Regions from separate parts of the Paenibacillus sp. FSL M7-1455 genome, predicted to be linked through region 1. Evidence: predicted binding sites of a transcription regulator. Region 1 holds the regulator's gene; each other region holds the start of a gene.

Region 1 (7,107 bases):
CATGAAATACGGGTACGGCAGCTCGATTGCGGCATGTTTGGTCGTGCTTTGCCTTGCGGCCACCTTCCTGATCAATCTGATATTCAACAAGCTGGAGAAACGCTTTTCGTAAAGGAGGAAAACGCCATGAATACGAGCTCTGCCGTTACGTTGAACAAGCCGGCGGCCGCTGCCCGCCGCGGACGGTTTTCCGTTGCGAAAACGATCGTCATCCTGTTTTTGTCCATATTGGTGGTCACGCAGGTATATCCGCTGCTATGGCTTGTGCTGTATTCGCTGAAAACGAACGAAGAAATTTTGTCGGGCAGCTTTTTCGCCCTGCCGCACGCTCCGCAATGGAGCAACTATAGCGCGGCGCTCGAGGGGAATTATTTCCGTTATTTGCTGAACAGCTTATTCGTCACGTCGGTGACGATGGCCGCGGTCATTTTGCTGAGCTCCCTGTGCGCGTATGCGATCAGCCGATTCCGCTGGCGATACGGGCAAGGGGTCATGCTGCTGTTCCTGATCGGGATGATGATCCCGATGCAGGCCACGCTGCTGCCGCTCATGATCATTTTCAAAAACATGCACGTGCTGAACACGCATTTGTCGCTGATCCTGCCTTATGTCGCGTTTTCGATGCCGATCGCGGTGTTTATTTTGAGCGGGTTCATGAAAACCATTCCGCATGAAATCGAAGAGTCGGCCGTGATCGACGGGGCCAGCATCTGGCGCATTTTCCGCAGCATCATATTGCCGGTGTCCGTTCCGCCCGTCATGACGGTTTGCATTTTGACGTTCATCAACATTTGGAATGAATACATTTTGGCGGCTACGTTCATTTCGTCGGAAAAGCTCAAAACGCTGCCGTTCGGCGTGAACAGCTTCGTCAGCCAATATTCGGTCAATTACGGCGCGATCGGGGCTTTTCTCGTGCTCGGCGCGCTGCCGGTCATCCTGATCTATTTCTTGTTATCCGATAAAATCACCGAAGGCATGGTGGCAGGCGCCGTCAAGGGCTAATGGGCCAAAAAATCGGGCGGAACAAGCGGCGCATATGCTAAAATGGACACGAAAAGCCCGATGCTTTGAAAGGGGGAAGCCGAGGTACGTGAGACGCTTCCGATCCATACGCAGCCGCTTGTTCCTGCTTTTTATGGGATGCATGACGGGAATCCTGATATTGATGAGCATGCTGTATTACAATCGAACGTTATCGATCATTCACGCCAAGGTGGGCGACATCGCCGAAAAAAACATCTCCCAGACCGCGGGGCTGTTCAACTTGATGCTGCAGGGCTATAACAGCTTGTCCAAATCGCTGAACAGCAACTACGAGCTTACCCGCCTGCTGCAGGAAAAGCCGGACGATCCGGCGGCGGAAATCATCAACGAACGCACCATCACGAACATTATCGGGGCGGCCTACTATTCGCGGGACGATGTGCTGGGCATCCACATATTATCGCCCGACGGCAAGGTGTACAGCTACGAAAGGCAGTTTGCCGGGGTCATCGACAACAACTACGCCCAAACCGAATGGTATAAAAAGCTCGAAGCATCCTCGGGCAACATGGTCTGGCTCGGGTTATGCCCCGGTTCGCCGATCAACACGTTGCAGGCGGAAAAGCAGGCGTTCGTGTTCGGGCGCAAGCTGTACGATTTGGATAACCATAAAGAGATCGGAATATTGATGATCGAAACGAACCCGTCTCCGATGATGGAAGCGCTGTCTAACGTGAGCATCAGTCCCGGAACGCAGGTTTACATTTTGGACGAAGCGAAAAAAATCATCGCCTCCTCCGAACGAAAAGGGGCCAAACGTCCGGAATTGGACCGGCTGCCGCAGCCGTCGCCGGAAGATAATATCTTCGTCGACGGCACGTCCAAGGAGCTGATCGTCGCCGCCAACACGACGATGGCCGGGTGGACGATTTACGGTCTGACGCCGAAACGGGACATCCAGGCGGAAGTTTATCGGACGACGAAAGTTTTGGTGGTTGTCGTGCTGGCGCTGATCATTTTATCGACGGTGCTGGCTTCGATCGTCTCCCGCAATATCGCGTCTCCGCTCAAGCTTTTGATCCGGGAGATGAAAAAGGTCGAGATGGGGAATTTCAGCGGTTCGGTCAACGTGGATTCCTTCGACGAAATCAACAGCCTGGTCTCGTCGTTCAACCGGATGGTGCACCGGATGGACGAGCTGATCGAAACGATCAAAATTTCGACCGTCAGCGAAAAAAACGCGCAGCTGCAAGCGCTGCAGGCGCAGGTGAATCCGCATTTCCTCTACAACACGCTCGACATGATTTATTGGATGCTGGACGAGCAGGAAAACGAACGGCTGAGCAGGGTGGTTCTGTCGCTTTCGCAAATGTTCAGGTACAGCAGCAATTGGGAAGAAGCGGCGCGAACCACGCTGGGGCGCGAATTAGAGCAAATCGGCCATTACTTGACGATCATCGAAACGCGGCTCGGCGGAAGGCTGCAAACGAACATTGACGCAAACGCTGCCTGGCTGGACGCGCCGCTTCCGAAAATGACGATTCAGCCGATCATCGAAAACGCGGTCAAATACGGTTTGGAGCCGAAGGAAGGCATGGGCGTGCTGAACGTGCGCACGGAAAAGGAAGGGAACAAGCTGCTGATCAAAATCGAGGACAACGGAATGGGCATGGATGCCGGAACGCTGGAACGCGTAAAAGAGACGATGCACGCCAAACATCAGCGGCCGCCGGACGCGGATTCGCCCGGAAGAAGACGCGGCATCGGGCTGCGGAACGTACACGACCGCCTGGTGATGATGTTCGGCGGACCATACGGTTTGAGCATCGAAAGCAAGCCGCTGCAAGGAACGACGGTGACCGTTGCCATACCGATTCCGGCCGAAGGGGAGGACGAAGATGAACATATTGGTGGTGGATGATGAGAGCGTGATCCGGGAGGGGATCAAGCGGACGATCCGCAAAGCGTTTCCCGGCCACCGCGTGCAATTGGCGGAGAATCCGGACGAAGCGGCGCAAATACTCCGGGGCGGCCAGATCGACGTGGTGCTGACGGATATTTTGATGCCAGGCATGACCGGGCTCGAATTGATGCAGGTGTCCCGGAGCAATTATCCGCACGTGAAATGGGTGATCATCTCCGCTTATTCCGAATTTGCTTACGCCAAAGAAGCGGTTAGGCTCGGGGCCAAGGATTATATGCTGAAGCCGATCGGCAAGGAGGCGCTGATTTCGATGATCGGGCGGCTCGGAGAGGAAGTGGAGCGGGACGCCGAGCTGGAGCAGGAAACCCGGCTGCTTCGGAGCAACCTGAAGTTTTTGCGTGAAGCGGTATTCCAGCGCTGGGCGACGGGACTCGACATCGGGAACTTGGACATCGCCCCGTTCGTGGAGCGGTACCCCCGCTTTTATTTGGTGCTGGTCAAAATGGAAAGCGACGACACTGTACATCTCGAGCATTTTATCGTCGAAAACGTGCTGACCGAGCTGATCGAACGCCACGGAAAAGGGTTCGTCACCAGCCTCGACGGCAAAAGCCTGCTGGGCCTTGTGACGCCGGATTCGCCGGACGGGGCAAAGCGCTTGAGCGACGAGCTGCGGCTGCATCTGAAAAAATACGTCAAGGTGCCGTTCCAAGTCGGGCTGTCCGAAGAGATCCGCGACTTTAACAGCATCCCGGCAGCGATCCGGGGGATGGGGAGGAAGTCCGGAACGCTCGAATTCGAATATTACGCCCCGGGCGGAAACCGGGCGGTCGAAGTAGCCCTCCAGTATATCCGGGCGAACTACAATACCGACGTGACGCTGGAAAAGGTCGCCTCCGTCGTCTTTTTGAACCCGGCATACTTCAGCCAAGTGTTCAAGCAAAAAACCGGAAGCGGGTTCAAGGAATACGTCATATCGCTGCGGATGGAAAAAGCGATGGAACTGCTGAAGCATACGCAGCTGAAGCTGATCGACATCGCCGAAAAGGTCGGTTACCAGGACGTCAAACATTTCACGCAGGTTTTCCGCAAGCGGACGAACATGACGCCGACGGAATACCGGCAGCGGGGATGGGAGAAGGACGGGCTGAACCGAGCTTGTCCGTAGAAGGGAAGAAGGATGCGACTCTATATCCGCCTTGGGCCGTGCCAGTTCGACTGGCACGTTTTTTTTCGTTTCTTGCCTAGGAAAGTCCGGATTTGAGCGGTGTTAGGAGATGCTCGCTAGGTTGCTTATTGCCAAAAGGGAACAAATGTTCTATAATTGATGTATTGTTACTTTGCTTGGGGACGGGGGAAGGAAAACAGTGGATCCAATGAGCGTCAGCGAACGGATGGATAGGGAGGGAATTCCCGGGTTAAGCATCGCATTCATTGAGGATGGTTTGATCAGCCATCGGGAGACCTGGGGAAAGCTTGCGGCGGGGGAGACGGAACCGGTCCGGATGGATACGATGTTTAACGCATGTTCCATCAGCAAATTTGCGGCAAGCGTTTTAGCGCTTGTTCTGGTAGAGGAATGCGTCCTTCAATTGGATGAAGAAGCGAACCGGCGCCTGATATCATGGAAGATTCCGGAGCATCCGCAATTCCGTTCCGGCCGCGTCACGCTGCGCAAGCTTCTTGGCCACCAAGCCGGCTTTTCGGATCCCGATGGAAGCTTTCCGACGTTGGCTAAGAACCGCAAAGCTCCGTCCATGGCGGAATTGTTAACAGGATTAACGGTTTATAGGCAGGGGCCTGCTTTACTGGTCGCCGAACCGGGAAGCGGGTTCATCTATTCGGATACGGGATTTTGCGTCATGCAGCTGCTGATCGAAGATGCGGCGGGGGAGCCGTTCGAAAAGCTGATGCAGAAAAAGATATTTGAACCGCTGGGGATGAAAAACAGCCGTTTCGTCATGGACGAATCCGACATTCGGGCGGGATCGGCCGCCGGACATAACCGACATGGCGACCGGTTGGCCAGTCCCTATCCGATTTATCCGTACGCTGCGGCTGCCGGGCTTTGGACGACGCCGACGGACCTCGCGATGTTGGCCGCCGAGTTGATGGCATCGCTGCAAGGGAAGGGGATGTTGGGGATTTCCCCAAAGACCGCAAAGGAAATGTTTGCACCGCAGAACGGTTTTAAGTGGGCCGGGCTGGGCGTATTCATGGAATGCCAGGGCGGGAAGCTGGAGATCAGCTCGCTCGGGTGGGGCAGCGGTTTCCAATGCATGATGACCGTTTATCCCGAGAAAGGCATAGGGGCGGTATGCATGATGAACATGGATCCGGGGGTGCATCAAGCGGAGAGCCTCCTCGGATATATCACAACGATGTGGCAGCAGGAGAAATTCGGCTAACCCAAATAGAAAGCCCTTGTTCTCCTGGAAGAACAAGGGCTTGTCCATTGGCGAGGCCAAAACGGATCAATGAATGTCGCGGAACAAACCGACGACCTTGCCGAGAATGGTCACGTGATTCAAGCGCAGCGGCTCGTAAGACGGATTCTCCGGCTGAAGACGGATATGATCCTTTTCTTTATAGAACGTTTTAACGGTAGCTTCGTCCTCGTCCGTCATGGCAACGACGATATCTCCGTTATCCGCGGTCTGCTGCTGGCGGACGATGACGTAGTCGCCGTTGTGAATGCCCGCCTCGATCATGCTGTCCCCTACGACCGATAGCATAAAGACTTTCTCGTCCCCGACAAAATGCTGGGGCAGAGGGAAATAATCCTCGATATTTTCCGTAGCGGTAATCGGTACGCCGGCCGTAACCTTACCTACCACGGGAACCCGCGCGATCGTTTGCGTGAACAGGTTGCTGCTTTCGGATTCTTCCTGGCCCAAAATTTCAATGGCGCGAGGTTTCGTTGGGTCCCTGCGGATCAATCCCTTTTTCTCCAGTCTGTCCAGATGGCCGTGCACCGTCGAGCTGGAAGCCAGTCCGACGGCTTCGCCGATCTCGCGGACGGAAGGAGGATAACCTTTGGCCCGGACTTCGTTTCTTATAAATTCCAATATCGCTTGCTGCCGGCTAGATATCTTCGACATTCCCCATCAACCCCATTAGTAACGTTTGGTAAAAGTATAACATAGAACTGCCGTTCGTACAAACACAAGTTCTAAAACGGGAACATGATTTTTCCTTCATGGAGAACAATTGTTCGAAAAAACTATTGAACAAAACATGTGTTCGTGTTATATTGTTCTCATACAAGAACAAATGTTTGGAGGAACGGTTAACATGTTAAAATACAGTACATATCAAAGCATATATAATCATGAAATTTCCGGGGGAGACCGCAACGGCGGGAAACTAAAAGAACAGCTTCACGCTTTCCAGGCCATGTTCACGCGGCGCCTGATGGTGAAGCTTCTGCTGATCGTCATAATTATGACGGCAGGGTGTACGGGCATGGTACGCGTATTTGCCGGTTCCCCTCAAGACGAGGTGCAAATGGAACAAATCGTTGTATCCCAAGGGGACACGCTATGGCAAATCGCCCGGGATCATAAACCGAAGGACATGGATACCCGCGCATACATTCAGATCATTAAGAAGACGAACCATCTGAAATCCAGCGGCATTCAAGCCGGAGATGTCCTTTCTCTTCCTATATATTAGACTTCGTTTTTACGCCTAAGAGCTTGGTAAGGTTCACGCCTTGACAAGCTCTTTTTCTCATGGCAAAGTTAGGTATGAATTGATTATTGGAGGAGTCATGTATGGATATCGACAGCTTAGTTCAGCGCATTAACGAGCTTGCGCGAAAAGACAAGGAGACTGGCCTGACCAAGGAAGAAACCGAAGAACGTGCGAAATTGCGCGAGAGATATCTTCAAAACGTCCGTCGGAACTTCAGGGCCCAGTTGGATTCGATCGAATGGGTAGAAGACCGCAATGACGGAAAGCGCAAATAAAAATACAGAACATCATGGTTAAGGGGGAAACACGATGTCCCGATCTTGGGAAAGAATGGTTCAGAAAAACTCGGCTCAATTAAACAAGCAGCGTAAAAAACAGGGGAAACCTTCGCTGTATTCCTCGAACGGTTCCGCCACGGCCGACGTCTTCAAAGGGCGGAATTTCGTTCTTCCCATCACGCTGGTAGCGCTTGCCGTCATTTACCTTTTGCTCGGCATGTC
Region 2 (7,107 bases), 720 kb from region 1:
CGACACGGAAGCCATCTGGCAGCTGTTCAAAAAAGAAGGCTACGAGCAGGTGGATTTCGAACAGACCGCAGACGTTTATTTGATCAATACATGCACCGTAACGAACACCGGTGACAAGAAGAGCCGGCAGATCATCCGCCGTGCCGTGCGCCGCAATCCCGAAGCGATCATCGCGGTAACGGGCTGCTACGCGCAAACGTCTCCGGCCGAAATTATGGACATTCCGGGCGTCGATCTCGTCATCGGCAACCAGGACCGCGACAAAATCATTCCGTTCGTGAATGAAATCCGCGAAAAACGCGAGCCGATCAACGCCGTGCGCAACATCATGAAAAACCGCGTGTTCGAGGACATGGACGTTCCGAGTTTTGCGGACCGGACCCGCGCTTTCCTGAAAATCCAGGACGGCTGCAACAATTTCTGCACGTTTTGCATCATTCCGTGGTCCCGCGGTCTGTCGCGCAGCCGGGATCCGAAAAGCATCATCACCCAGGCGCATCAGCTGGTCGAAGCGGGCTACAAAGAAATCGTGCTGACCGGCATTCATACGGGAGGTTTCGGCGACGACCTCGAAAACTACCGTTTGTCGGACCTGCTGTGGGATTTGGACAAGGTGGACGGGCTGGAGCGGATCCGCATCAGTTCGATCGAAGCCAGCCAAATCGACGACAACATGCTGGACGTGCTGAACCGCTCGTCCAAAATGTGCCGTCATCTGCATATCCCGCTGCAGGCGGGAGACGATACCGTCCTGAAACGGATGCGCCGGAAGTACACGACCGAGGAGTTCTACAATAAAATGCAGATGATCCGCCAGGCGATGCCGGACGTCGGCATTACGACGGACGTCATCGTCGGTTTCCCGGGGGAAACGGATGAAATGTTCCGGAACGGTTACAATTTCATGAAGGAGATCAATTTCTCCGAGATGCACGTGTTCCCGTATTCCCAACGGAACGGCACGCCCGCTTCGCGGATGCAGGACCAGGTCGACGAGGAAATCAAACACGAGCGCGTGCGCGAGCTGATCAGCCTTTCGGAGAGCATGCAGCTCGCCTATGCGGAAAAATTCGTCGGCCAAGTGCTGGACGTTATTCCGGAAGGCTCGAAAGAATCGCATGGCCCGGGCAAAATGCACGGCTTCAGCGACAACTACCTGCAGCTTGTTTTTGACGGCTCCGAGGACCTTCAAGGCCAGCTCTGCCGGGTGAAAGTCACCAAAGCAGGCGTGCATGAATGCGAAGGCCAGCTTGTCCGCGTTCTGGACGGAGCTACCGGCGCAGCGATGTAAACCAGGAACCAAATGGATTGAAAAACAAGGATTTCATTTCCGGTGCAAACAAGGAAGTGGAATCCTTGTTGCACTATGGCTTCGGCAAGGGAGGAATGGGGATGGCCAGAACGGAGATTTCGGCGGGCGGCGTCGTATACCGCTGCGAAGGAGACCGGCTGATGGTGCAGCTCATCACGGATCGTTACGGCAAAATTTCGCTCCCGAAAGGGAAAATGGAGCCCGGCGAGACCGTGGAGCAGACCGCGCTGCGGGAAATCGAAGAAGAAACGGGAATCAGGGGAGAAATCGTTGCTCCCGTGGATATCATTAAATATAAATACATTCACCCGGTCCATGGCGAAGTGGACAAGGAAGTCCATTATTATCTCGTCGAAGCCAAAAGCGGCACCTTGCGCCCGCAGGTGGAGGAAATCAGCGGCGTCTCCTGGTACGATCCGAAGGAAGCGTGGAGCAGGCAGGAACAAGGCGGTTACGACAACAACGACGTCATCGTCCGCAAGGCGCTTGCCCGCCTCGGCATTCAGGTCTAAAGGGCATCAAGGGCAGGCCGCCTTTTTGGAGGATCCTCGGGGACTATCCGTGAAAACGGATTTTTTTCCACGCCGGCAAATAACATAACGGGAGCGCGACGAGCGAACAAAGGATGTTGAACAGCGTTTGGGCATGGGCAATCTGGGCGCCGCTCTCGGCGGACAGCCAGGACACCGCAAGCTGCAGCTGCGGGATGAAGGGCATAAACAGCAGCGCGCCGCCCACGTTGAGCACGACATGCGTCCAGGCGACGAATTGGCCGGATTTCGTGCTTCCGACCGCTGCAATGACGGCGGTTACGCAAGTGCCTACGTTCGCGCCGAGCACGATGCCGATCCCGACGGCCACCGGAAGCGTTCCGGACGCCGCCAGCACGATCGCCAGGCCGATGACGGCGGCGCTGCTGTGCATAAGCGCGGTTAAAGCCGCGCCCGCAGCGAGGCTCCACCACAGGTTATGCGTGGATTGGGCGATAAACCATCCGAACAGTCCGGATGTTTCGAGGGAAGGCCCGATCATCTGCATGACGCGGATGCCGAGCATGACCATGGCAAAACCGGCAGCGGCCAGCGCCATCAGCTGTATCGGCATAAAGCGCCCCGTTTTGCCGCTTTTCCCAAAAAGCCCGTACTCGTCGAACAGGACCGCGGCCGCCCACACGACGATGGAGACGCCAAGCAGCGGCAGCGCGATTTGGCCGATCTGCAGGCCGATCAGCTCGGTCGTGATGCATGTGCCGATATTGCTGCCGAGAATGATGCCCAGCGTCCGGTCGAATGAAAGCAAGCCGGCATTGACGAGTCCCATCGTGAGCACGGTCACGGCCGTGCTGCTTTGGAGCACCGCCGTAATGCCGGTGCTGAACAGCATGCCTTTGAGCGGGGAGGCGGTCGCTTTTTGCAGGAAGGACGAAAGCAGCGGTCCGGCCCAGCTGCCCAGCGCGGCTTCCATCACTTTCATCCCGGCCAGGAAAATGATCAGCCCGTACACGACGGGGAAAATCATCGTATGAAACATGGGTAAGGTTCTCCTTTGCGAATTCTTGTCCATGTATTACGTATATGTCGCTGCCTGGACAACCATGACACGGGAGGCCGGGGAGCAAACCTTTAGGATCAAGAAATAGACATGAGTAGGAGTGGACATGTTGGCAACTGTCGTTCTTCATAAAAACCGCAAAAAAAGGCTGGAGCAGGGTCATCCCTGGATTTTCAAAAACGAAATCGAGTCGGTTCAAGGCGATCCGCAGCCGGGGGACCTGGTCCAAGTCGTGAACCATCAAGGCCGCTATTTGGCGACCGGTTATTACAACCCGGCATCGCAGATTACCGTGCGCGCCGTTTCCTACCGCGAGATCGAAGCGATGGACGAGGACTTTTTCGCCGAGCGGTTCCTTGGCTGCCTGAAGCACCGGGAGCGCTTCCTGGACGAAGGAAATGCTTATCGCCTGGTGTACGGGGAGGCCGATTTCCTCCCTGGACTCATCGTGGACCGGTTCGATGACGTGCTGGTCATTCAGCTCTTGACGCTGGGCATGGATATCCGGCGCAAGGAAATCGTCGGCGCCTTGGCTAAGGTGATGAACCCGCGCGGCATCTATGAACGGAGCGATGTACCGATCCGGGAGCTCGAAGGATTGGAGCAGACGAAGGGGCCCCTCTACGGGGAATGCCCGAGATACGTTACGGTCCGGGAAAACGGGCTGCTGATCCGCGTCGATATCGAAGAAGGGCAAAAAACCGGCTACTTTTTCGACCAGCGGGAAAACCGCGCGTCCATCGAGCCGCTGATGACCGGCTGGGGCGAACGCAGCGGGATCGAGGTTCGGGAAGTCGAAGAAAACGGGCAACGGGTCCGGCGTCCGGTCAACAAAAGCGGCAAGGTCGTCACGTTCCCTTACTGGGACGGCGCGACGGTGCTGGAATGTTTTTCGCATACCGGCAGCTTTACGCTTCATGCCTGCAAATACGGGGCCAAAAAAGTGACCTGCCTGGACATCTCCCAGCATGCGATCGACAGCGCGCGGGAAAACGTGGAGCTGAACGGCTTCGGCGACCGCGTGGAGTTCGTCGTGGATGACGCGTTCCAGTATCTCCGGTCGCAGGTCAAAGGGCTGGAGGAAAGACAGATCCGTTCCGCCGGCGCAGGGAAGATCGACACCTCGCAAAAAATGACCGCGGGGGGCGGCAGAACATGGGACGTCGTCATTTTGGACCCGCCAGCCTTCGCGAAAACGAAAAGCGCCGTAAAAGGCGCCTGCAGAGGATACAAGGACATCAACCTGCACGGCATGAAGCTGGTGAACGAAGGCGGGTACCTGGTCACGGCAAGCTGCTCGTACCATATGCGCCCCGATTTGTTCCTGGAAACGATCCGGGAGGCTGCGGCGGATGCAGGGAAGATTCTGCGTTTGATCGAATGGCGCGCCGCCGGGAAAGACCATCCGCAAATTTTGGGCGTCGATGAAGGACACTACCTGAAGTTTGCGATTTTCGAAGTGAGAAGCAAAACCTTTTAATCGGGAAGATACCGGACTGCCGTTTTGAATCCGAGAGGATTCGGCGGCGGTTCTTTCTTTTTTTGCAAGAAAATAGGAGCTTCGAAAAAATGCGGCCTGCAGCGCTTTTTTGCAAATACTGGACGTTCAACCTTGGCGGAAATTTAGTGGTAAAATAGGAGAAGCGCTCTGCACGGCAGAGCTAACGGCTGCAGGGCTACCGGCGTGGATGTGATCTTTGCAAACATACGTTCTATTTTGAGCTGTGTATGATATACTGGAAGGTAGATTTGGAGCAAAATCCATAGTTTTTTATTTTACATAGATGAAGGGGGAGGAACATGCCGGTTCATTTTCTGATCGGACGATCGGGCAGCGGCAAAACGACGGCCATATTGGATCAAATTTCCGCCAAACTGGAGGCCGAGCCGCAAGGGAATGCGATCATTTTGCTCGTTCCGGAGCAGGGTTCGTTCCAGGCCGAACACGGGCTGGTTACGTCGGGGCGGATCAAGGGGAGCGTCAGGGCCCAAGTGCTCAGCTTCCGCCGCCTCGCCTACCGCGTCATGCAGGAGACCGGGGGAACGGCGCGCGTCGGCATCAGCGACGAAGGCAAAAAAATGCTGCTGTACAAAATCATACAGCGCCGCAAGGACGAGCTGAAACTGTTTGGGGCCTCGGGCGAGCAGCTCGGGTTCGTCGGCAAGCTCGGCGACGCGTATACCGAGATGAAGCGGTATTGCGTCGATGCGTCCGCCGTCGGGCAGCTGCTGGAGCAACTGCCGCCGCAAGGCGTCACGCCGATCCTTCGCAGCAAGCTTGAAGATTTGTGGACGGTATACAAAGATTTCGAGCAGGAAATGTCGCCGCTGTATATCGACGAGGAAGACAATTTGATCCGTTTGACCGAAGCGGTGAAGGACTCCGCCTATTTGCGCGGAGCGGAAATATGGATCGACGGGTTCCACGGTTTTACTCCGCAGGAGCTTTTGGCGGTCGGCCAGTTGATGCTCCATGCCCGGTCCGTCACCGTTTCCTTGACGCTGGACAAACCTTACGACGGCGCGCGGATGCCGCATGAGCTCGATTTGTTCCATCCGACCGCCACGACCTATGTCAAGCTGAGGGGCATGGCGGAAGAATTGGGCCTGGACATCGACGATACGGTGCTGGCTCCGCCCGTGCCGCCGCGTTTCGCGGAAAGTCCGATGCTTGCCCATTTGGAGCGGGGGTACGATCGCCGCCTTCGCTACGAGGCGAACGCCGGCCAAAGCGGCGAAGCGATTTCGATCCATCCCGCCTCCAGCCGGCGGGCGGAGGTCGAAGGAGCGCTGCGGGAGATGCTTCGGCTGTCGCGCGAGGAAGGCGTACGCTTCCGCGAAATGGCCGTGTTCGTGCGCAATCTCGCGGATTACGAGCATCTCGTCATGCCGCTTTTCCACGATTACGGCGTTCCGGTTTTCCTTGACCAGAAAAGGAGCGAGCTTCACCATCCCCTTGCCGAGTTCATTCGCGCCGCGCTGGATGTGGTCCGGCGGTTCTGGAGGCATGAGGACGTGTTCCGCTGCGTCAAAAGCGACCTGCTTCTCCCGCTTGACGGGTCGCTGACGCGCGAAGACATGGACCGCTTCGAAAACTATGCGCTCGCTTGCGGGCTTCAGGGCTACCGCTGGACGGACGGAAGGCCGCTCAAGGCGGTCCCGAGCCTGTCGCTGGAAGAAGGGGGATCTGCGCGGCCGAAGACGGCCGAAGAGACGCTTGAGCTGATGGAACGCTGCCGGGCGGCGGTTACCGGGCCGCTGGCTGCTTTCGAGAAACGGATGAAACGCGCCAAAACGGCACGGGAGATGTGCACGGCCGTTTACGGGCTGCTTGAGGACGCGGGCGTTCCCCAGAAATTGGACGCGTGGAACCGCGAAGCGCTGCTCGGCGGCCGTCCGGAAGCGGCCAGGGAGCATCGGCAGCTTTGGGGCGAGGTGCTGGATTTGCTGGATCAGATCGTCGAGATGATGGGGCCGGAGAAAATGGCGTTCGACCTGTTCGCGGGCATGCTGGAGACCGGGCTCAGCGAGCTGAAGCTTGGACTCGTTCCCCCTTCGCTTGATCAGGTGCTCGTGGGAACGATGGACCGGACCCGCACGAGCGGCGTCAAATACGCTTTTTTGCTCGGGGTGAACGACGGGGTCATTCCGGCGGTGTTCCAGGAGGACGGCGTCCTTACCGAACAGGAACGGTCCGTGCTTGCGGATGCGGGCATGGAACTGGCCCCCGGCATTTCGCGCCGGCTGCTGGATGAACGCTTTCTGATCTATAACGCCTTGACTTCCGCCAGCCGGCATGTCTGGATCAGTTATCCGGCGGCGGACGACGAAGGGAAGGAGCTGCTTCCTTCGGAAGTCGTCCGCCATTTGGCGAAAATGTTTCCGCACCTTCAGGCACGGCCGCTTTTGGCCCAGCCGGGAGCGGAACAGCCCGCTTCGGAGCATGAAGCCTTCATCGAACATCCCCGCCAGACGCTGAAGCATCTGATCGTGCAGCTGCGGCGATGGAAACAGGGTATGAACATGCCGGAGATATGGTGGAACGCCTACAACTGGTATTTAACCGATCCGCAGTGGCGCGGACCGCTCGACATGCTGCTCCGTTCGCTGTTTTACCGCAACGGGACGAAGCCGCTTTCGGCCGGCACCAGCCGCCGGCTGTACGGCAGCAAGGTCCGCACGAGCGTGTCGCGGATGGAGAGGTTCGTGGCGTGCCCGTTTTCGCATTTTGCCTCCCATGGGCT
Region 3 (7,107 bases), 1.3 Mb from region 1:
GCTTCGGAGCGGGCGGACATTCTGCTTCTGACCGGCGGAATCGGACCAACCCAGGATGACCTGACCAAAGATGCGCTTGCAGCCGTGCTGGGGCGCGAATTGCATATCGATGCTGCGGCGATGGAGCAGGTGGAGGAATTTTTCGTCAGCCGCGGCCGGGACATGACGGAAAACAACCGCCGCCAGGCGCTCGTCATCGAAGGGTGCACGCCGCTTCCGAACGAAACCGGTTTGGCGGTCGGAGTGGCCATCGCCCAGGACGGCAAATTTTACATCGTTCTCCCGGGTCCGCCAAAAGAAATGAAGCCGATGTTCGACCGGCAGGCGAAACCATGGCTGCAGCGGCATGCCTTGACGGATGAAATGCCGATTTATTCCAGGATGCTGAAGTTTGCCGGCATCGGCGAATCGCTGCTGGAGGATAAGCTGCTTGATCTGATCCAGGCCCAGAGCGATCCGACCATCGCCCCTTACGCCAAGGAAGGCGAGGTTTCGGTGCGGCTATCCACGAAGGCCGCAAGCGAGGCCGAGGCGGAGAAAAAGCTGGAGGCGATGGAAGCCAAAATTCAGGAGCGCCTTCCGGGGCATATATACGCAAACACGGACATGCCGATCGAACAAAAGATCGTGGAGATCATGTCGGAGCGCGGGTTGACGCTCAGCGCGGCCGAAAGCTGCACGGGCGGGTTGCTGATGGAGAGCATCACGGCGATCCCGGGCAGCTCGGCGATGTTTCTCGGCGGATTCGTATGTTATTCCAACGAGATGAAAGAGAAGCTTCTACGTGTGCCGCGTTCGCTGCTCGAAGGGGAGCAGGCTCCGGGGGCGGTCAGCCGCGAAGTGGCGGAAGCCCTTGCCGACCAGGTTCGGACGATCACGGGCAGCGATTTCGGGCTGTCGGTCACGGGGGTTGCCGGACCGGGCGATTCCGAAGGCAAACCTGCCGGCCTGGTGTACGTCGGCCTTGCGGAGCGTGGAAAAGATACCGAGGTGTTTGAACTGCGGCAGGGCGGCAACCGGGAGAGCGTCCGGGTCCGTTCGGTCAAGACGCTGCTTTACCGGCTCTGGCTGAGATTAATTTCCAAGTGAGGCCTTCCCCTTCGAAGGGCAGTTGTGCTTCGGCGTTCAAAAGAGGTATAATACGAGCATACGGAAGAACCGTGCAAATAAGGATTTGCTGCGGTTCTTTTCTTTTCCGGGCCGCGGCTTCCAGCCGGAAGGAGAAATGGGCCGAAAACAAAAAAAACGAATGTATGTTCGAAAAAATGCTTGGCAAACGTTCCAAAACAAGGTATGATATCAATATAAACGGTGAAGGATGTGAGTTTATTGTCAGATCGTCGTGCTGCGCTTGAAATCGCGCTTCGTCAGATAGAGAAACAATTCGGTAAAGGGTCCATTATGAAATTGGGCGAATCGATCCACATGCAGGTGGAAGTCGTTCCCAGCGGTTCCCTGGCTTTGGATATAGCATTAGGTATCGGCGGACTTCCAAGAGGCCGCGTCATTGAAGTATACGGTCCGGAATCTTCCGGTAAAACGACGGTGGCTTTGCATGCCATCGCCGAAGTTCAAAAGGCTGGCGGACAAGCCGCGTTTATCGATGCGGAACATGCTTTGGATCCGCTTTACGCCAGCAAGCTGGGCGTAAATATTGACGAGCTTTTGTTATCCCAACCGGATACGGGCGAGCAAGCGCTGGAAATCGCCGAAGCGCTCGTCCGCAGCGGAGCGGTAGACATTATCGTCGTAGACTCGGTTGCGGCGCTTGTTCCTAAGGCCGAGATCGAAGGCGAGATGGGCGATTCCCACGTCGGCCTGCAGGCCCGCCTGATGTCGCAGGCGTTGCGCAAGCTGTCCGGCGCGATCGCCAAATCGAAGACGATTGCCATCTTTATTAACCAGCTGCGCGAGAAAGTCGGCGTCATGTTCGGTAACCCCGAAACGACTCCAGGCGGACGAGCCCTCAAGTTCTACTCTTCGGTGCGCCTCGACGTTCGCCGCGTAGAAAGCATCAAGATGGGCAATGACGTGGTCGGGAACCGTACCCGGATCAAGGTGGTCAAGAACAAGGTGGCGCCTCCGTTCAAACAGGCGGAGATCGACATCATGTACGGTGAAGGCATTTCCAAGGAAGGAAGCATCATCGATATCGGCACGGAATTGGATATCGTCAACAAGAGCGGTGCATGGTATTCCTTCGAAGGGGAGCGCCTGGGCCAAGGCCGCGAAAACGCGAAGCAGTTTTTGAAAGAAAATACGCAAATTTGCGATACCATCGAGCAGAAGATTCGGGAAGCAAGCAATCTGACGACGGTGGTGCCTTCTCCATCAGCGAGCGAGCTGGAAGCAGAGCAGCTGGAAGAGCAGGAATTGTTAGAGCTTGAATAAATAAAGTTTGACTTCAATCCAAGGCGCCCTGGCGATTCGTCCAGAGCGCCTTTTCTTGATTGCGAAACAGGGCAGGAGGAAGCGGACGTGCAGGAAGACATACGAAACCGGCAAGATCGGTCGTACCGGCAGGAGCAGCAGCAGGATATGGCGGATATCAGCCTTTTTCCGGACGGCGTGGATTTGGTCATCACCGCGGTGGAGCGGCATCCCAAGCAAAGGGGACAATACCAAGTCTCAATCGGCGAATACATGCTGCTCATCCATGAAGACACGATGATCAAATACCGGATGCTGAAGGGAAGCATCTTTACGAAGCAGGAGCTTGAAGAGATCGTGCTGGCGAACGAAAAGCAGCGGGCGTACGTCCAGGCGCTAAAATACTTGGAACGGAAGCAGCGGACGAAAAAGGAATTGGCGGAGCGGTTGCGGCAGAAGGATTTCGGGCAAGCTGTTACGGAGCAAGCCCTCGACAGGCTGGAGCGGGAAGGCCTGATTAATGACGAGCTGTACGCCAAGCAGTGGGCCGAGCAGCGCATTTCAAGCCAGAAGAAGGGAAGGGCCTGGGTGAAGCAGGAGCTTCGCCAGAAGGGCGTCGACAGCCTTCTGATCAGCGAAGCGTTGGCCGAGGTCAGCGAAGAGCAGGAGTTCGAAAGCTGCTTGGCCGTCGGGAGGAAAAAATGGAGGCAGACCCGCGGCGAATGCATGGACAAGAAGCGAAAAACAGGCGCTTTTTTAATGCGCAGGGGATTCTCGGGGGAACTCGTTCGCAAGGTGATCAATGAATTGGTCCGCGAAGACGGGGAAGCCGACGAGAACGAAGAGCCTTTTGCGTTCGATTAAGGCAAATGTTAACATATTATGAAAGCCTCTCTCTTGACAATATCTTTTCACAAATACTAAAATGAATATGAATCTTGTATAGAAAAGAACCCTTTTTCCTTCCAAAAAAGGCTCGTTTCTGTCAGATTCAGCAACGCTAATTCATATGGATAATGCCCGTTTTTGCGGGAGATTAGAATCGTTGATTTGCGATTAGTGTAATGATGAAACATGTTGAATGGACAACTGAAGAAAATCCCAAGGAATACCTTGGAGGAACCAACGAGGAGGTGAAATTATGCCTTATCTATGGCTTTGGATCATTCTCGTTGTTGCCGGATTGTTCTTGGGGTTCGTGATTGGATATTTTATTCGCAAATCTCTTGCAGAAGCTAAAATTTCAAGTGCTGAGCATGCTGCGATGCAAATCATCGAAAATGCGAAGAAAGAAGCTGAAGCACTGAAAAAAGAAACGGTACTGGAGGCGAAGGACGAAGTCCACAAAATCCGTACCGAAGCTGAAAAAGACACTCGTGAGCGTCGAAATGAAATTCAACGGCAAGAAAGACGATTGTTGCAGAAAGAAGAGTCGCTGGATAAAAAGATTGAATCGCTGGAACGCAAAGAAGAACAAGTGGCTAACAAAGAGAAGCGCATCGAAGAAACTCAGCAGCAGATTGATTTGATTTATAAAACTCAGGTCGCTGAGTTGGAGCGGATCTCCAATCTTACGATGGAAGATGCCAGAAGCATTATTTTGAACAACGTGGAACAGGAAGTAAGGCATGAAACCGCACAAATGATCAAGGAGATCGAGCAGCAGGCCAAGGAGGAAGCGGACAAGAAGGCGCGCGAAATCGTGACTCTTGCCATCCAACGCTGCGCTGCCGACCATGTCGCGGAAACAACGGTATCTGTCGTGACATTGCCTAACGAGGAAATGAAAGGCCGGATTATCGGTCGGGAAGGCCGGAACATCCGGGCACTGGAAACCCTTACCGGTATTGATCTCATTATTGATGATACGCCTGAAGCCGTCATTCTTTCCGGATTCGATCCGATCCGCAGAGAAATTGCGCGCACTGCCTTGGAAAAACTCGTGTCGGATGGCCGAATTCATCCGGCCCGGATCGAAGAAATGGTGGAAAAATCACGCAAAGAGGTCGACGAACGGATTCGCGAATACGGCGAACAGGCGACCTTCGAGGTGGGAGTTCACGGACTGCATCCGGATTTGATCAAAATTTTGGGCCGTCTCAAATTCCGTACCAGCTACGGTCAAAACGTGCTGAAGCACTCCATGGAGGTTGCTTACCTCACGGGACTGATGGCCGGAGAGCTTGGGGAAGACATCGTGCTTGCCAAACGTGCCGGATTGTTGCATGACATCGGAAAAGCGCTGGATCATGAAGTGGAAGGATCGCACGTTGAAATCGGCGTGGAACTAGCGAAGAAATACAAAGAACATCCGGTGGTCATCAACAGTATCGCATCCCATCACGGGGACGTGGAGGCAACTTCCGTCATCGCGATGCTGGTCGGCGCGGCGGATGCACTTTCCGCGGCGAGACCGGGAGCGCGTCGTGAAACGCTTGAAACGTATATCAAACGTCTGGAGAAGCTGGAGGAAATTTCCGAATCCTTCGAGGGCGTCGAAAAATCGTTTGCGATTCAAGCCGGACGCGAGGTTCGCGTCATGGTGCAGCCTGAGAAAATCGATGATGCGGAAGCATTCCGCTTAGCACGGGATATCACGAAAACGATCGAAAATGAACTGGACTATCCGGGGCATATTAAAGTTACCGTTATTCGCGAGACCCGGGCGGTTGAATACGCAAAATAATGATGTATGGAAAAGTGGCCGCGTTAGAGGCCACTTTTCATCTTTTTAGGCCCGTTTGGAGGTCCGTACTTAAGGAGGGGAACGTTATTAACGTTTTATTTATAGGAGACATCGTCGGAAGCGTGGGCAGAAAGGCATTAAAGGATACGCTGCCTTCCCTGAAAGCGAAATATAACCCGCATGTCATTATCGCCAACGGCGAAAACGCCGCGTCAGGCCGAGGAATTACCCAGTCGATCGCCAAAGATTTTTTCGAGTGGGGCGTCCACGGCATCACGATGGGCAACCATACGTGGGACAACAAGGACATTTTCGATTTTATCGATGACGAACCGCGCATGATCCGTCCGGCGAATTTTCCGCCGGGAACGCCGGGACGCGGGGCTGCGGTCATTAAGGCGAACGGGAAGGAGCTTGCCATCGTCAACCTTCAGGGCCGGACGTTTTTGCCGGCGATCGACTGCCCGTTCCGCACAAGCGATGAAATCATCGATCAACTGCGCAAAAAACATAAATGCATCCTGGTTGATTTTCACGCCGAAGCGACGTCGGAGAAAATCGCGATGGGATGGCACCTGGACGGTCGCGCTTCGATTGTCGTCGGCACGCACACGCATGTGCAAAGCAATGACGATACGATTTTGCCCGGAGGCACCGCCTATTTGACCGACGCCGGCATGGTGGGCCCGAAAGACGGCATACTCGGCATGGAGCGGGAAGCCGTTTTGCGCAAATTCAAGACCCAGCTGCCGGTCCGCTTTGAGGTGGATAAAGGAAAATGGCAGTTCCACGGGCTGTTCGTGCAGCTTGACGAGTCCACGGGAAAAGCCAAAAAGATGGAAAAAATCCGGCTGCTCGAAGACAAATGGATCATGAGCTGAACCAAACCAGCCTCTAGGAAATGGGAAATGGGATGCTGAGACTATCGATGTGTTTTTGAAGGTGAAATTGACAAAAAGAAGGAATTATTTTACCGTTCACGAATAACATCTATTATGTGGAAGCTAACCATCAACATTCCCAGGGGAGGTTCTTACCATGGAAGTATTAAAAGTTTCAGCAAAGTCCAATCCAAATTCTGTTGCCGGTGCTCTAGCTGGCGTGCTTCGTGAACGTGGTGCTGCTGAACTGCAGGCAATCGGAGCGGGGGCGCTAAACCAAGCCATTAAAGCGGTTGCCATCGCCCGGGGATTTGTCGCGCCAAGCGGCGTTGATTTGATCTGCATTCCAGCTTTTACGGATATCGTGATCGACGGGGAAGACCGGACCGCGATAAAGCTCATCGTGGAACCGAGATGAATCCGGTCGCCGATACGTTGTTGAAACCTGTTTATTGATATAAGCTGAATGAAGCCGGGGATTTAGGGGCCGACGTCCGTGGCTGGCATTCAGTTTATATGGGATAGACAGGTTTTTTTGCATTTTGGAAAAAGATGACCTTGCGAGGCATGAGAAGGGAGTTAACAAACGTGAGTTTTCCGGTGATTGATTTTCATTGCGACGTACTGAGCAAAATGAGAGAGGACCACGGTTTGTCTTTTAAAGACGGGGCTCAGCTTGACGTAACGTATGACCGGATGCTGGAAGGGGAAGTCATGCTGCAATGTTTTGCCATGTATTTGCCCGAGAGCTGGGGAATTCCGCGTTATGAATTCATTTTGGATCAGATCGACGCGTTTAAAACGAGAGTCATGCGGACCGGGGAAGGCGTCCGGTGGTTAAAATGGAAGGAGGATGCGGAGGAGCTTGGCCGAACGATCGGAACGGCGGCTTCCGGTCGCTCCCGTCACCTTCCGTGGGGACTGTTGTCGGTGGAAGGCGCCGACGGCTTCGAAGGCAACCTATATTATGTCCGGATGTGTTATGAGCTTGGGGTCCGTTTTCTCGGCATCACCTGGAATTACGCCAATTGGGCGGCGGACGGCGTGCTTGAGCAAAGGAACGGCGGATTTACGGAAAAAGGCAAAAAGCTGATCGAATTGGCCAATGAAACGGGACTCCTCCTGGATGTCTCGCATTTGTCCGAAACCGGCTTCTGGGAGCTCGCGGAA

The links. Region 1 encodes LexA, which represses DNA repair genes until DNA is damaged. Its sites were predicted from a motif close to CGAACATATGTTCG; they were not measured.
Region 2: the regulator LexA is predicted to act here: its motif matches at 4,564-4,577, upstream of addB (helicase-exonuclease AddAB subunit AddB).
Region 3: the regulator LexA is predicted to act here: its motif matches at 1,247-1,260, upstream of recA (recombinase RecA).

The regions. Positions count from the first base shown of each region.
Region 1 covers NZ_JBBORO010000001.1:3,437,104-3,444,210, reverse strand. Annotated here, with positions in the region: gene NYE48_RS15880 (carbohydrate ABC transporter permease) at 1-112, shown strand, start outside; gene NYE48_RS15875 (carbohydrate ABC transporter permease) at 127-1,005, shown strand; gene NYE48_RS15870 (cache domain-containing sensor histidine kinase) at 1,094-2,908, shown strand; gene NYE48_RS15865 (response regulator transcription factor) at 2,886-4,079, shown strand; gene NYE48_RS15860 (serine hydrolase domain-containing protein) at 4,288-5,319, shown strand; gene lexA (transcriptional repressor LexA) at 5,386-6,012, opposite strand; gene yneA (cell division suppressor protein YneA) at 6,206-6,586, shown strand; gene NYE48_RS15845 (DUF896 domain-containing protein) at 6,688-6,882, shown strand; gene NYE48_RS15840 (hypothetical protein) at 6,917-7,107, shown strand, end outside.
Region 2 covers NZ_JBBORO010000001.1:4,161,864-4,168,970, reverse strand. Annotated here, with positions in the region: gene mtaB (tRNA (N(6)-L-threonylcarbamoyladenosine(37)-C(2))-methylthiotransferase MtaB) at 1-1,291, shown strand, start outside; gene NYE48_RS19265 (NUDIX domain-containing protein) at 1,393-1,824, shown strand; gene NYE48_RS19260 (Na/Pi cotransporter family protein) at 1,868-2,842, opposite strand; gene NYE48_RS19255 (class I SAM-dependent rRNA methyltransferase) at 2,970-4,343, shown strand; gene addB (helicase-exonuclease AddAB subunit AddB) at 4,664-7,107, shown strand, end outside.
Region 3 covers NZ_JBBORO010000001.1:2,112,553-2,119,659, forward strand. Annotated here, with positions in the region: gene NYE48_RS09805 (competence/damage-inducible protein A) at 1-1,089, shown strand, start outside; gene recA (recombinase RecA) at 1,330-2,391, shown strand; gene NYE48_RS09815 (regulatory protein RecX) at 2,539-3,234, shown strand; gene rny (ribonuclease Y) at 3,512-5,056, shown strand; gene NYE48_RS09825 (TIGR00282 family metallophosphoesterase) at 5,143-5,937, shown strand; gene NYE48_RS09830 (stage V sporulation protein S) at 6,095-6,355, shown strand; gene NYE48_RS09835 (dipeptidase) at 6,505-7,107, shown strand, end outside.